One region of the Salinivibrio sp. AR640 genome, then DNA from elsewhere that is predicted to be linked to it. Evidence: predicted binding sites of a transcription regulator. Region 1 holds the regulator's gene; each other region holds the start of a gene.
What was found. Region 1 encodes CRP, which controls carbon source genes, mostly activating them, when cyclic AMP is high. Its sites were predicted from a motif close to TGTGANNNNNNTCACA; they were not measured.
Positions count from the first base shown of each region.

Region 1 (4,292 bases):
GCGCGTACCACGAAAGAACAGGCTCACGTGAAAAAGACGTCAATGGCACCCAAGCGGTATTACGCCATCGTCCACTTGGCGTTATGGCGGTATTCGGGCCTTACAATTTCCCTGGGCATCTACCTAATGGCCACATTGTTCCAGCTTTATTGGCGGGCAACAGCGTAGTATTTAAACCCTCTGAGCTGACGCCAAAAGTCGCAGAGAAGACTTTGGGCTATTGGCTCGAAGCGGGATTACCGCAAGGACTGATCAGCCTGGTACAAGGTGGGCGCAATACCGGTGAGGCGCTGGCCCAAGCGCGCGGTATTGACGGTTTATTGTTTACCGGTAGCGCCAATACGGGGCATATTCTTCATCGTCAGTTTGCTGGCCAGCCCGATAAAATGCTGGCGCTGGAAATGGGGGGCAATAACCCCTTGGTGGTGAGTGATCAGTTCGGTGATTTAGACGCCACCGTATACACCATTATTCAATCGGCCTACCTCAGTGCCGGTCAGCGGTGTACGTGTGCACGCCGCCTGCTACTGCCTGAGGGAGAAGTGGGTGACAAGATCTTGACTCGCCTAGCACAATGGACCAAAACCGTGCGAGTGGGCGGACAGTTTGATGATCCCGCACCTTTCATGGGCGCCCAAATTTCAATGGCTGCCGCCGAGGGGATTTTGGCCACACAACAAAAATTGATCGATCTGGGAGCAACCCCCGTCATAGAGTGCGAGCATTTACACGATGCGGTGATTTCTCCAGGGATTTTAGATGTGAGTGGCATTCAAGCGTTACCCGACGAAGAGTATTTCGGTCCGCTACTACAAGTGCAGCGCTATCAGGATATGGCTGATGCGATCACGAAGGCGAATGATACCCGCTATGGTTTGTCGGCAGGCCTTATCAGTGAAGACGAGGGCGAATGGCAATACTTCCTCGATCATATTCGCGCAGGGATTGTGAATCGTAATCGTCAGTTGACAGGGGCAAGCGGTGATGCGCCATTTGGCGGGCCAGGTGCGTCGGGTAATTTACGTCCAAGCGCTTACTATGCCGCCGATTATTGCGCTTATCCCATGGCATCAATGGAAGGGGAGCAGGTGGTACTGCCTGAGACGTTCGCCCCCGGTATTCCGACTCAACAAGATTAAGGAGACCAACATGGACAGTGGCCAAGCGTTATTCGATAAATTATGGCAAGACTATATTAACCGTCTTTGCCCATCGGCACATCAGGTACATGCCTTGCTCGAAGAAGGGCAGCCTTTAATCAATGATCATATTGCCTTGCGGACATTTGGTTTGCCCAAGGTTGGGCTTGAGGTCTTGGCGCGCCCCTTCCTGGCGCTAGGCTATCAGCAAAAAGGGGACTATACCTTTGAAGCGAAAAAGCTCAATGCCTGCCATTTCGAGCACCCCGATCCTTTGATGCCGAAAGTGTTTATCAGTGAATTGATGGTCGAGCAATGCTCGCCTGCGCTGCAAGCCATTGTTCACAAGCTGGTGGCACAAGTCGATGCGTCGTCACTAACAGGGAGCGATTTTCTTCATCAGGGGCGGCTTTGGGACATCGATAGCGCCACCTATCAAGCGCTTGCTGAGGAGAGTGAATACGCGTCCTGGGTAGCCGCGCACGGTTATGGTGCGAATCATTTCACGGTGAGTGTCAATCAGTTAAAGGCTCATGATCATTGCCAATCGGTTAATCAAAAGCTGCGAGACAATGGCTTTGCAATTAACGAAGCGGGTGGTGAAGTAAAAGGGGACGCATCCGTTTATCTGGAGCAATCCTCCACCATGGCTGACCGTGTCGCTGTTGTTTTCTCTGATGGCACGCAAACCATTCCAGGTGGGTTTTATGAGTTTGCTAAGCGTTATGTGTTGCCCAACGGTGAGTTGTACCAGGGATTTGTTGCCGCTTCAGCGGATAAAATTTTTGAGAGCACGCACTAATAAATAGCTGATATAACGAGGCATACACAGTTAAGGAAGAGTTCGCTCTTCCTTTTTTTTGTTTTAAAAAGAAAAACCGACGCCAGGGCGTCGGTTGGGAATACAGAGAGCGCTGTGATTAGCGGGTACCGTATACCACGATGGTTTTACCATGGGCTGAAATAAGATTTTGCTCTTCCAGCATTTTAAGAATACGCCCCACGGTTTCACGCGAACACCCAACGATTTGGCCAATTTCTTGACGTGTGATCTTAATTTGCATGCCATCAGGGTGCGTCATGGCATCGGGTTGCTTCGCTAAATTCAACAAGGTTTGCGCAATACGGCCCGTGACGTCCAGGAAGGCAAGATCCCCCACTTTTTGGCTGGTCACTTGCAAACGGCGCGCCATTTGTGAGGACAAACGCATTAATATATCAGGGTTAACCTGGATCAGTTGGCGGAACTTTTTGAATGAGATTTCTGCCACTTCACAAGGAGACTTAGCCCGAACCCAAGCGGTACGCTCCTGATCATCTTCGAAAAGGCCTAGCTCACCGATAAAATCACCTTGGTTAAGATAAGACAGGATCATTTCCTTGCCTTCTTCATCTTTGATTAGAACGGCGACAGACCCTTTCACGATGTAATACAAGGTCTCCGCTTTTTCGCCTGCATGAATCAGCGTGCTTTTAGACGGATACTTGTGGATGTGACAATGTGAAAGGAACCACTCGAGTGTAGGGTCTGTTTGAGGTTTTCCTGGAACCATATAACTTATTTCCTCTGCATGTGTTGCCCGGCAACAACGTCCTATCTTTGTCTGAGGGGTAACCCACCAGATCTATGCACAGAATACGAAGTCTGGGCGCGGGCTACAAGCTCACTGTATGTTAACAAGAGTGTATCTTTTTTTGTTAGCAATTTCTTGATTTTGATCTAGGCCAACCGCCTAAAAACCTGGCAAAAACGTGGCTAAGATCACGGCTTGAGAAGTAATACACGATAGATGCGCTACGCCCTAGCCAATCTTGCCTTTTTCGATTAGCTGCTGAATCAATGGACGGATGATAAGTTCCATCGCAAAGCCCATCTTACCGCCTGGCACGACGAGTGTATTATGCCGTGACATAAAAGACCCCGTGATCATTTGCAGCAGATAAGGAAAGTCGACGTTTTTCATCCCTCGAAAGCGGATCACCACAAAGCTCTCATCCAACGAAGGAATGCCTTTGGCGTTCAGTGGGTTGGAGGTATCGACCGTCGGCACCCGTTGAAAGTTAATGTGAGTGCGTGAGAATTGCGGCGTAATATAATGCAAATAATCGTCCATCGACCGCACAATTGAGTCGGTGACCGCTTCGCGTGAGTGGCCCCTATCGCGGGTATCGCGGACAAATTTCTGAATCCACTCAAGGTTGACGATCGGGACCATACCAATCAATAGGTCGACATGTTGGGAGACATTGACCTCACCATCAACCACACCGCCGTGCAAGCCTTCGTAAAATAGTACGTTGGTATTGTCGGGTAAATCCTGCCATGGTGTGAAGGTCCCTGGCATTTGATTGTAGGGCACCGCTTCATCAAAGGTATGCAAGTAGCGGCGATATTTGCCTGTGCCGAGTTCACCGTACTCACGGAAAAACTGCTCTAATCGCGGAAAATCATTGGCGGTGGGGCCAAAGTAACTAATGTGCCGTCCTTGCTCACGTGCTTTACGGATCTCGACGTCCATTTCCGGTCGCGTAAAGCGATGGAAACTGTCCCCTTCTAGCCACGCCGCTTTGATGTTCATCATCTGGAACATCTTACGGAATGCTTCGGACGTGGTGGTGGTCCCTGCTCCTGAAGAGCCGGTGACCGCGATGATTGGATGTTTAGCCGACATGACGCGCCCTGTCATTCAGTCTGAATGTGTATCGCTGTTTATTGCGTACAGCGATGCTAAGATCTGAGTGCTTCCTTACGACGAATATCCACTGTCTCGTGCAACTCAGAATACACAATCACGGCGTCGCCGGATTGCAGTTGTTGGCGAACATCCGCCACTTTTTGTGCAAAGCTGACTTCCTGCTCACCATAATCGGTTCCTTCCCGTAACACAAAGTGCTCGATTAAACGAGTCAGTGTTTCCTCAGGGACCGATTGCCAAGGAACCATCATACTACATCACCTTTTGTTGATTTATGGCTGAGACGTTAGGGTGCTTGATGCTGATATTGTGAATCAGCTCGCATTTTACCCAATCATTCAACACAATGCAGTAGATCAATGTGCGTCGGTCTTTTTTGCTTTGCGTGGCGTCCCTTTTTAACGGGACGAGCAAAGGCGTGAGGCTAACCAGTGAGGCACCGACTGCTCCAGCCAGA
Region 1 covers NZ_MUFD01000026.1:29,286-33,577, forward strand. Annotated here, with positions in the region: gene astD (succinylglutamate-semialdehyde dehydrogenase) at 1-1,139, shown strand, start outside; gene BZG75_RS12495 (DUF1338 domain-containing protein) at 1,150-1,941, shown strand; gene crp (cAMP-activated global transcriptional regulator CRP) at 2,060-2,692, opposite strand; gene BZG75_RS12505 (phosphoribulokinase) at 2,942-3,811, opposite strand; gene BZG75_RS12510 (YheU family protein) at 3,868-4,086, opposite strand; gene BZG75_RS12515 (hydrolase) at 4,234-4,292, opposite strand, start outside.

Region 2 (4,292 bases), on a different contig from region 1:
CATCAAATACTCGAATTTATATCCAAAATATAACGCCCGCATAACGAGCAAATAATGCTTGGCTAAACTAGGAGCGCAGCGACAAAAGCCAAGCGTTATTTGTCTGCGTTAATGCGCTTGTTATGCGTTCTTATCTTTGAGGAGGGAAAAATCCATTATTCATGGCATTATTTACAGCACCCCATTGTTGGGTTTGGTTATGTTGATAACTTGCTGCTTGATTATTGTTAGCTGCTATATTGAAATCAGTATTGTTTTGATAAACAGATTTACCGTATTCAGTATTGTTAGTGTGAACAGTGCTATTGTATTGAGTATTAAACTCTGCCTGCCTGATCTCTTTTTCAATTAAAGCTTTATCCGTTTCTTTATCATAAGAGCTTTTCAGTTCCATGAGTTTAACATAAGCCTCTAAAAACCCATTGCTCTCAGGATTTTCGGAAATAGCTGTTTCTAAGAATTGCCTACATTTATCAAATTCTTCAGACTTCATATTTTCTCCAATGCTCAATGAACGTATAACATTGTATTAATGCGCATGCGCGATTTCCCAAAATCGTTATACGCGGCTTTTCTTATCTAACCCACTGTTATTAAAAACATTTGGAGCCTCTAGGATCTGTCTCTTTTCCGAGAAAGTGTGCATGCCGCCTATCATGGTTGAAGCGTTTACATTATCCCGAAACAGTACCAACTAACTCATAACGCGTTACCACGCAGGAGCGTGGGAACGAGGTGACAATCACCTCAGCGCCAATGGATTTACTTTAACACCCACGCTACCGCCCTCTGGTTGGCGGCGTCCAAAAGGCCTTACAGGGCGATTTTTTGCGGGCTAGGTTATCAGATGCTGGGCAGTGTGTTTAGGCAAAGGCGTCTAAAATGTTGGCGCGGTCAGGGTTTGGGAGTTTGTGGGGGGATAAACGCAAAAAAGCCGCTGACTGAGCAGCGGCTTTTCTATATGTGGCGGAGAGATAGGGATTTGAACCCTAGAAGGGCTATTAACCCTTGCCGGTTTTCAAGACCGGTGCTTTCAACCACTCAGCCATCTCTCCGGAACGCGGCGTATATTATTGGGTTCGCTTTGGCTTGTAAACCCTTTATTTACCGCTTTTTGCCTGTTCGCTCAAGCCGTGATCAGCTTGGCGAATATGTTAGCAAAAGGCGATTAGCTTGCCGCCAATCGCCCTGCTTTTACTGAGACACTTTAACTAAGTCTCTTTACTGCGCAATGTTTATAGCGCGATAAAAATACCCGCCAATGCCGCACTCATTAGGTTGGCAAAGGTGGCAGCAATCACCGCGCGCACGCCTAAGCTTGCCACATCTTTGCGGCGCTCTGGCACCATGGCACCAATCGAGCCAAGTTGAATGGCAATCGAGCCGATATTGGCAAAGCCACACAAGGCAAAAGTCACAATCACTTGGCTTTGCACCGACAGGTTGGCTTTAATATCGGCAAAGGATAAGAAGGCGACAAACTCATTAAGCGCAATCTTCTGTCCCAAGAGGTTGCCGACATCAAACACTTCATGCACGGGTACACCGGTAAGCAGCGCCAGGGGTGAGAATAGGTAACCAAACAACATTTCTAGGCTTAAGCCGTCAATGTCGACCAGCTCCCCTAAACTACTCAGCCCGGCGTTTAGCATCGCAATCACACTGATAAAGGCCACCAGCATGGTGCCGACCGCAACCGCGACTTTCATGCCGTTCATCGCACCGCTAGCCAATGCATCAATCGCGTTTGCTTGGTCGCTATCGCTGATCTCAACCTGGCTTTGCTCGGCCGGTGTTTCGGTCTCTGGGACGATGATTTTGGCCATCAATAGCCCACCCGGTGCCGCCATAAAGCTCGCCGCAATCAGGTATTTTAAATCTACACCCATCGCGGCATAACCGCCAAGCACACTACCGGCCACCGAGGCCATACCGCCGACCATCACCGCAAATAGCTCTGAGCGAGTCATTTTGCTAAGAAAAGGGCGAACCACCAAAGGAGATTCGCCCTGAGAAAGAAAGATGTTACTGGTGGCTACCAGCGATTCAGCTCGACTGGTGCCGAGTAATCGCTGTATGCCCCCGCCGAGCAATTTAATAACCCACTGCATAATGCCGAGATGATAAAGGAGAGAAATCAGCGCACTGATAAAAATGATTAACGGCAGAACTTTAACAGCGAAGATAAATCCGTCATTGGCCAGCGGACCAAATACAAATTCGATGCCTTCGTTGGCGAACGATAACAACTTAGCCGCGCCATTGCTCATTGAGCCCAGCATGGCTTGCCCAAAGGGGATATAGAGCACTAACGCCGCGAAACCGGCTTGCAAACCAAACGCGCCGAGCACGGTACGCCAATTGATAGCTTTACGGTTAGTGGAAAATGCGCACGCGCACAGAACCAGAGCGACGAGACCTGCCGCACTATAGAGGAGTTGCATAAATAGATTACCTTGCCGTGTTGTATTGCACTTGCGGTACGGATGAGTACGACACGCTGCCGGGGAGGCAAGAGGTTCCATCATGCGTTACATCGTACCGCGGGTTCGGTGAAGGTGGGCCCTACCTTGGACGCTTTTTCTTCAGCCGCGAATCGCGACACAGCCACTCTTTGCCTATCACTGAGCAAAGAGCGCATGTTGGGCGAGCATTCTATTGTGATTGGAGTCTCATTTCCAGCAGAATTTGATCTTAGATCACACTTATTCAGCCCTGATTGCACCCTGCTAAGATCTTTTCCGGCGCTGTCTTCTCTCTCAGACAATGGTCGGATGTTTATCGCTTTATATTTATGTCAGGTTAGCGGTGTTGGTCATTCGCACCCAGCGTGACGCCTATGCTGAATAAATATGGCAAGACTGGTTGACACGTTTAACTCATATGCTATTCATGGGTAGCTATTGACAAAAACACTGAAGGCAAAACGATAAAAATCGGCCTTACGCGTAAAATATAAAAGCAATAGCGTTAAATCATAAAATTAAGCAAACACAACAACGCAATTATTATAAAGGAAACAACCATGCAAACCGTCTCTTCGCACCAGACAGCGCCCAGCTTGTCGGTGATGCAACGCCTACGCGCTTTAGGGCCAGGGATAATGATGGCCGCGGCGGCAGTAGGCGGATCTCACCTTGTTGCATCTACCAAAGCCGGTGCTATTTATGGCTGGCAGCTCGCAGCATTGATCCTGCTCGTTAACTTATTTAAATACCCCTTTTTTCGAGCAGGCGTACAATATACCGCAGGCACTGGCGAAACGCTGGTAGAAGGCTATGCGCGCTTAGGCCGCCCTTACTTGTGGCTGTTTGTTGCACTGAGTGCCGTGTCTGGTGTTATTAACACCGCTGCCTTGACCTTATTTAGCGCCAGCTTATTAAGCTATTTTGTGCCGTTTGATCTGTCACTAACGGTGTTGTCGACCATTATTGTGATCACTTGCCTGGTGATATTAATTGCTGGCCACTACAAGGCATTGGATCTGCTTGCTAAAGTAATCATGGCAACGCTAACTTGCGCCACTTTGGTCGCGGTTACAGTTGCGGTCGGTAACCCAGTCGCGGTCGAGCCTAGTTTTAATGCGCCGTCGATTTGGTCGGTAGCAGCGATTGGCTTTATCGTGGTCACCATGGGTTGGATGCCCGCCCCGATTGAAATTTCTAGTATTACGTCGGTGTGGCTCAAGCGCAAAGCGCAATCTGAGCCAATCAATGCCCAAGCGGCGCTGTTTGATTTTAACGTCGGCTACATTGGCACCGCGCTATTGGCGATTGTGTTCTTATCACTGGGTGCCCTGCTTCTGCACGGCAGCGGGGTTGAACTGAAACAATCCGGTATTGGCTTTTCTCATCAATTGGTGAGTTTGTATGCCGCCACCATTGGCGAGTGGTCACGTTATTTGATTGCGGTGGTCGCCTTTTTCTGTATCTTCGGCAGCACCATCACGGTAATCGATGGCTATGCGCGGGTGGTGTCCGAATCGCAACGGTTATTACGCGAGCAAACAGAAGCAGAAGCAAAACCCGCAGTTACACAAGGCTGGATGGTACTGATCGCTGTGTTGGCACTGACTATCGTAGCATTTTGGACTGGGGCGCTGCTGACCATGCTTGATTTTGCCATGGTCGCGGCATTTGTCACCACGCCCTTTTTCGCGCTATTGAACTATATTTTGGTGACCAAGCACCGTTTACCACCCGAAGTGACCATGAGCAAGGCGATGCGCGCATTGGCAATCACCGGGCTGGTCTATTTATTTGGTTTCTTGGCCGTGTTCGTCTGGTGGAAGT
Region 2 covers NZ_MUFD01000011.1:64,347-68,638, reverse strand. Annotated here, with positions in the region: gene BZG75_RS15325 (hypothetical protein) at 1-3, opposite strand, end outside; gene BZG75_RS07625 (hypothetical protein) at 131-493, opposite strand; tRNA gene BZG75_RS07620 (tRNA-Ser) at 965-1,055, opposite strand; gene BZG75_RS07615 (NupC/NupG family nucleoside CNT transporter) at 1,236-2,444, opposite strand; gene BZG75_RS07610 (NRAMP family divalent metal transporter) at 3,026-4,292, shown strand, end outside.
Region 2: the regulator CRP is predicted to act here: its motif matches at 2,660-2,675, upstream of BZG75_RS07615 (NupC/NupG family nucleoside CNT transporter).

Region 3 (4,292 bases), on a different contig from region 1:
ATAGGCTATCTAAAGCGGCTTTTAGAAGCGGTTGATTTTGGTACGCTGTTTCGGGTTGATAGCCTTTTTGGCGTAATTCGGTGACCCCATCAACATCTAAGCCGAAGATATAGATATTATCGTCACCCACTTCTTCACGGATCTCGACGTTAGCGCCATCCATGGTACCAATGGTCAAGGCACCGTTAAGGGCCATTTTCATATTACCCGTACCCGACGCTTCTTTACCGGCCATAGAAATCTGCTCAGACACATCGGCGGCTGGAATGATAATTTCTGCCATGCTTACGCGGTAGTCTGGAATAAACACCACTTTAAGCTTATCGCCAACGCGTGGATCGTTATTGATCGTTTCGGCCACCTTGTTGATAGCGAAAATGATCGATTTTGCCAGTTCATAACCTGGGGCTGCTTTGGCAGCAAAAAAGACCACTCGTGGCGCCATGTCAAAGTTTGGCTCGTTGAGCAAGCGCTGATAGAGCGAAATCACATGCAATAGATTCAAGTGCTGACGCTTATATTCGTGTAGACGCTTGATCTGAACATCGAAAATCGCATCGGTGTTAAGCGTGATATCGAGGTTGGATTTTACCCAGTCAGCAAGGCGCTGTTTATTGCGCTTCTTGACCGCCATAAAGGTTTTCTGAAAATCAGCGTCGTCAGCATATTGTGCAATCTGCTCGAGTTGCTCAAGCTGTGCTGGCCACTGCTCGCCAATTTTTTCACTGATCAAGTTTGATAAATCAGGATTACAGAATTTCAACCAACGACGCGGTGTAATGCCGTTTGTCACATTTTGAATGCGACCTGGATAAAGCGCATCAAACTCAGGGAATAAATCACGTTTAACCAACTGTGAGTGCAAGGCCGCGACACCGTTGACAGCATAAGAGCCAATCACACACAGATTCGCCATGCGCACCATGCGCTCACCTTGATCATCGATCACGGATAACACTTGCTGTTTGCGCACATCACCAGGCCACTTTTGCTCCACGTCTTGTAAGAAACGATAGTTGATCTCGAAAATGATCTCCATATGGCGAGGAAGAAGCTCTGCCATGAGCGATTCACTCCACGTTTCAAGCGCTTCAGGTAATAACGTATGATTCGTGTAAGCGAAGGTACGGCTAGCAATGGCCCACGCTTCATCCCAACCTAAGCGATAATCATCTAGCAACACACGCATCAGTTCCGGAATGGCGATCGTTGGGTGAGTATCGTTAAGCTGAATGGTTTCATACTCCGGCAACGCCGCCAGCGCATGGCCGGCTTCCAAGTGACGGCGAAGAATGTCACCCACTGAGGCGGCGCTATGGAAGTACTGCTGCATTAAACGCAGCGTCTTGCCCGAATCATGGTTATCGTTGGGGTAAAGGACTTTAGTCAGGTTACCCGCATCAATATCTGCTTGCTGCGCATGGGTGTACTCGCCCGCATTAAAAGCATCAAGCGCGAACGGTGTCAGTGCTCGACCTTCCCACAAACGCAATGGATAAACGGTGTTACTTTGGTAACCGACAATGGGTAAGTCCCAAGGCATTGCCTGGATTTTCAAGCTTGGCACCCATTGACGATAGGTATGCCCCGCTTCCTCAACAACCTCAACATGGCCATAGAAACCAATGGTTTGAGTCAGGTCCGGACGGACGACTTCCCAAGGGTAGCCTTCTGGCTCACGCCATGCATCAGGCGCTTCTTGCTGCGCCCCTTGATCGAAAGATTGGCGGAAAAGGCCATACTCGTAGTGTAAGCCATAGCCAACTGCTGGATATTGCTGTGCCGCAAGTGAATCCATAAAACAAGCAGCGAGACGCCCAAGCCCACCGTTGCCGAGTGACGGGTCACGCTCTTGCTCTAATAAGTCGGTAAGACCCAGGCCGAGTTCACCAACGGCCTCAGCAATCACATCGTATAAACCCATGCTAATCAGGTTGTTGCCCGTCAAACGGCCAATGAGAAATTCAAGAGATAAATAGTTAACGCTTTTTGCCTGTTTGATCGCTTGATCGTTTTCAGTCGCCACCAAGTCGCCTGTTGTGTGCTCAGCCAATGCACGCCCTAAGGCAAGGTACCAATCGCGTTGTTGAGCGGTTTCAGGTGCGTGACCTAGCTGGGTCAAGTGTTGGACCATGCTGATTTTAAACGCACTTTTATCAAAGGCATGTTGCTGTTTTGGGGTCATGTCATAACTCTCAATAATGGAATGAAACCTTGATGGCTATTCATCCTGCCCAACTCGAGAGTAACAAACATCCTCCCACTCACAGTGACGGAAAGGAGGAGATAGCAGGGCGTAGAGAGCTGTGTCACACACCAACAGTGAGCCGCCTCTCATCAATCCTAGCATCCACATACAAGCCAGTGATCAACATCACGTTATGGGACAAAAAGCATTCGAAAAGCAGCATGAAAAGTAAGAAATCACTTTTGTTATTTTTGTGCGCCAGCGCAAATTCTATATTTTCCAGGACACATAAATGTACAAAGCTATTTTAAAGGATAGCGAAAACAAAAAACTATTGTGATATAAATCACAAATATAGGGCGTAGATGCACCATTCTAGAGCAATCAACACAAGAGTGGAGAGAGATCATAGTTTGCTATCTAGGAGTCGCATAGACTCCAAGGAGGATAAAGCAGTGTCGCGCTGAGGGGCCGGCACCGTATTTGAGGTTAAGGACAGTGTGTTATGTGGATCCCATCAAAACTTACTCGACCAGGTCGGCTTTATAACGCCATATTGCGCCCTCGGGTGCTCGATATGCTACAACAAGCGCCTCACTATAAATTAGTGATGTTCCGCTCCCCCGCCGGCTATGGCAAAACAACCATGGCCGCACAATGGCTGGCTGATCAGTCCCATGTTGGCTGGTTTAGTATTGATGACAGTGACAATGATAGCTTCCGCTTTATTAACTACTTGTTACAAGCCCTGCATCAAGCCACGCAAGAAGGCTGCGCAAACACCATTAAGCTTGCTGAGAAGCGCCAATTCTCATCGCTTCGTGCACTTTTATCCGATGTGTTTGCCGAGTTAGCGAATTTTCATGCCACCAGCTATCTGGTATTGGATGATTATCAGCTTATTGATAACGAAGAAATCCATGAAGCCATGCGTTTTTTCATCAAGCACATGCCGGATAACCTCACTTTGGTCGTCACTTCACGAGCCAACCCGCCATTGGGCACCGCGAACTTGCGTGTTCGTGACTTAATGATCGAAATCGGGAACGAATTACTCGCCTTTGATAACGAAGAGACCACCCGCTTTTTTAATCAACGCGTGGCCGATGGGGTCGATGAGTCAACCGCCAATGCCTTGTGTACCTACGTTGAAGGTTGGCCGTCAGCATTGCAACTGATTGCGATTCAAGCACAGCACCAAAAGCGTACGCTCATGCAAAGCGCGGCCTCGTGTGCCAGCTTTAACCATGCCCACCTTTGGGACTATTTAGCGGAAGAAGTGTTTGATTTACTTGATACTGAAACCCGTCAGTTCCTGATGAAAGTGTCGGTATTGGAAATGTTCAACGATGAATTAGTCTATGCCTTAACGGAGCGCGGCGACGCGTTGGGGATGCTGGAGTCTCTGAACCGCTACGGTTTATTTATTTATCCACTCGAAGGCGACAACAACTGGTTCCGTTTTCACCATTTATTTGCTGAATTTCTCGCCCATGAGCGCCAGGCTCGGATCCCACAGCAGCAACAAACACTGCATCGGCAAGCGGCCTTAGCTTGGCTCAAGCTTGAATCGCCACATCAAGCACTGCGCCACGCACGTTATGGCGAGGATGATGCCCTGTTGGCAGATATTCTGAATCAATATGGTTGGCGGATGTTTAACCGTGGGGAGCTGTCGACCCTCGAAGCGGCTATCAGCAAGCTAAATAACGAGTACTTGTACCAGTATCCGAGTTTAAGCCTACTTCGAGCTTGGCTTGCACAAAGCCAGCATCGCTATCATGAAGTGGGTGAGCTATTAGCAAGTGCAGAAAAAGCCTATCAAGCTCGCGAAATACCGCTCGACATTGATTATCAAGGCAATGCCAATGCGCTACTTGCACAGGTGGCAATTAATGCTAACGACCCAGAGCGGGCCATGCGCCTGGCTGAAAAAGCACTTGAGCAACTAGATAGCGCGAATTACCGTGGCCGTATTGTCGCGACATCTGTCGTTGGCGAGGTGAACCATGTGCTCGGCGAGCTCGATCGTGCCTTATCGATGATGCAACAAACCGAAAAACTCGCTCGCCAGCACCAAGTGTATCACCAGGCACTTTGGGCA
Region 3 covers NZ_MUFD01000019.1:17,553-21,844, forward strand. Annotated here, with positions in the region: gene BZG75_RS10460 (glycogen/starch/alpha-glucan phosphorylase) at 1-2,185, opposite strand, end outside; gene malT (HTH-type transcriptional regulator MalT) at 2,694-4,292, shown strand, end outside.
Region 3: the regulator CRP is predicted to act here: its motif matches at 2,299-2,314, upstream of BZG75_RS10460 (glycogen/starch/alpha-glucan phosphorylase).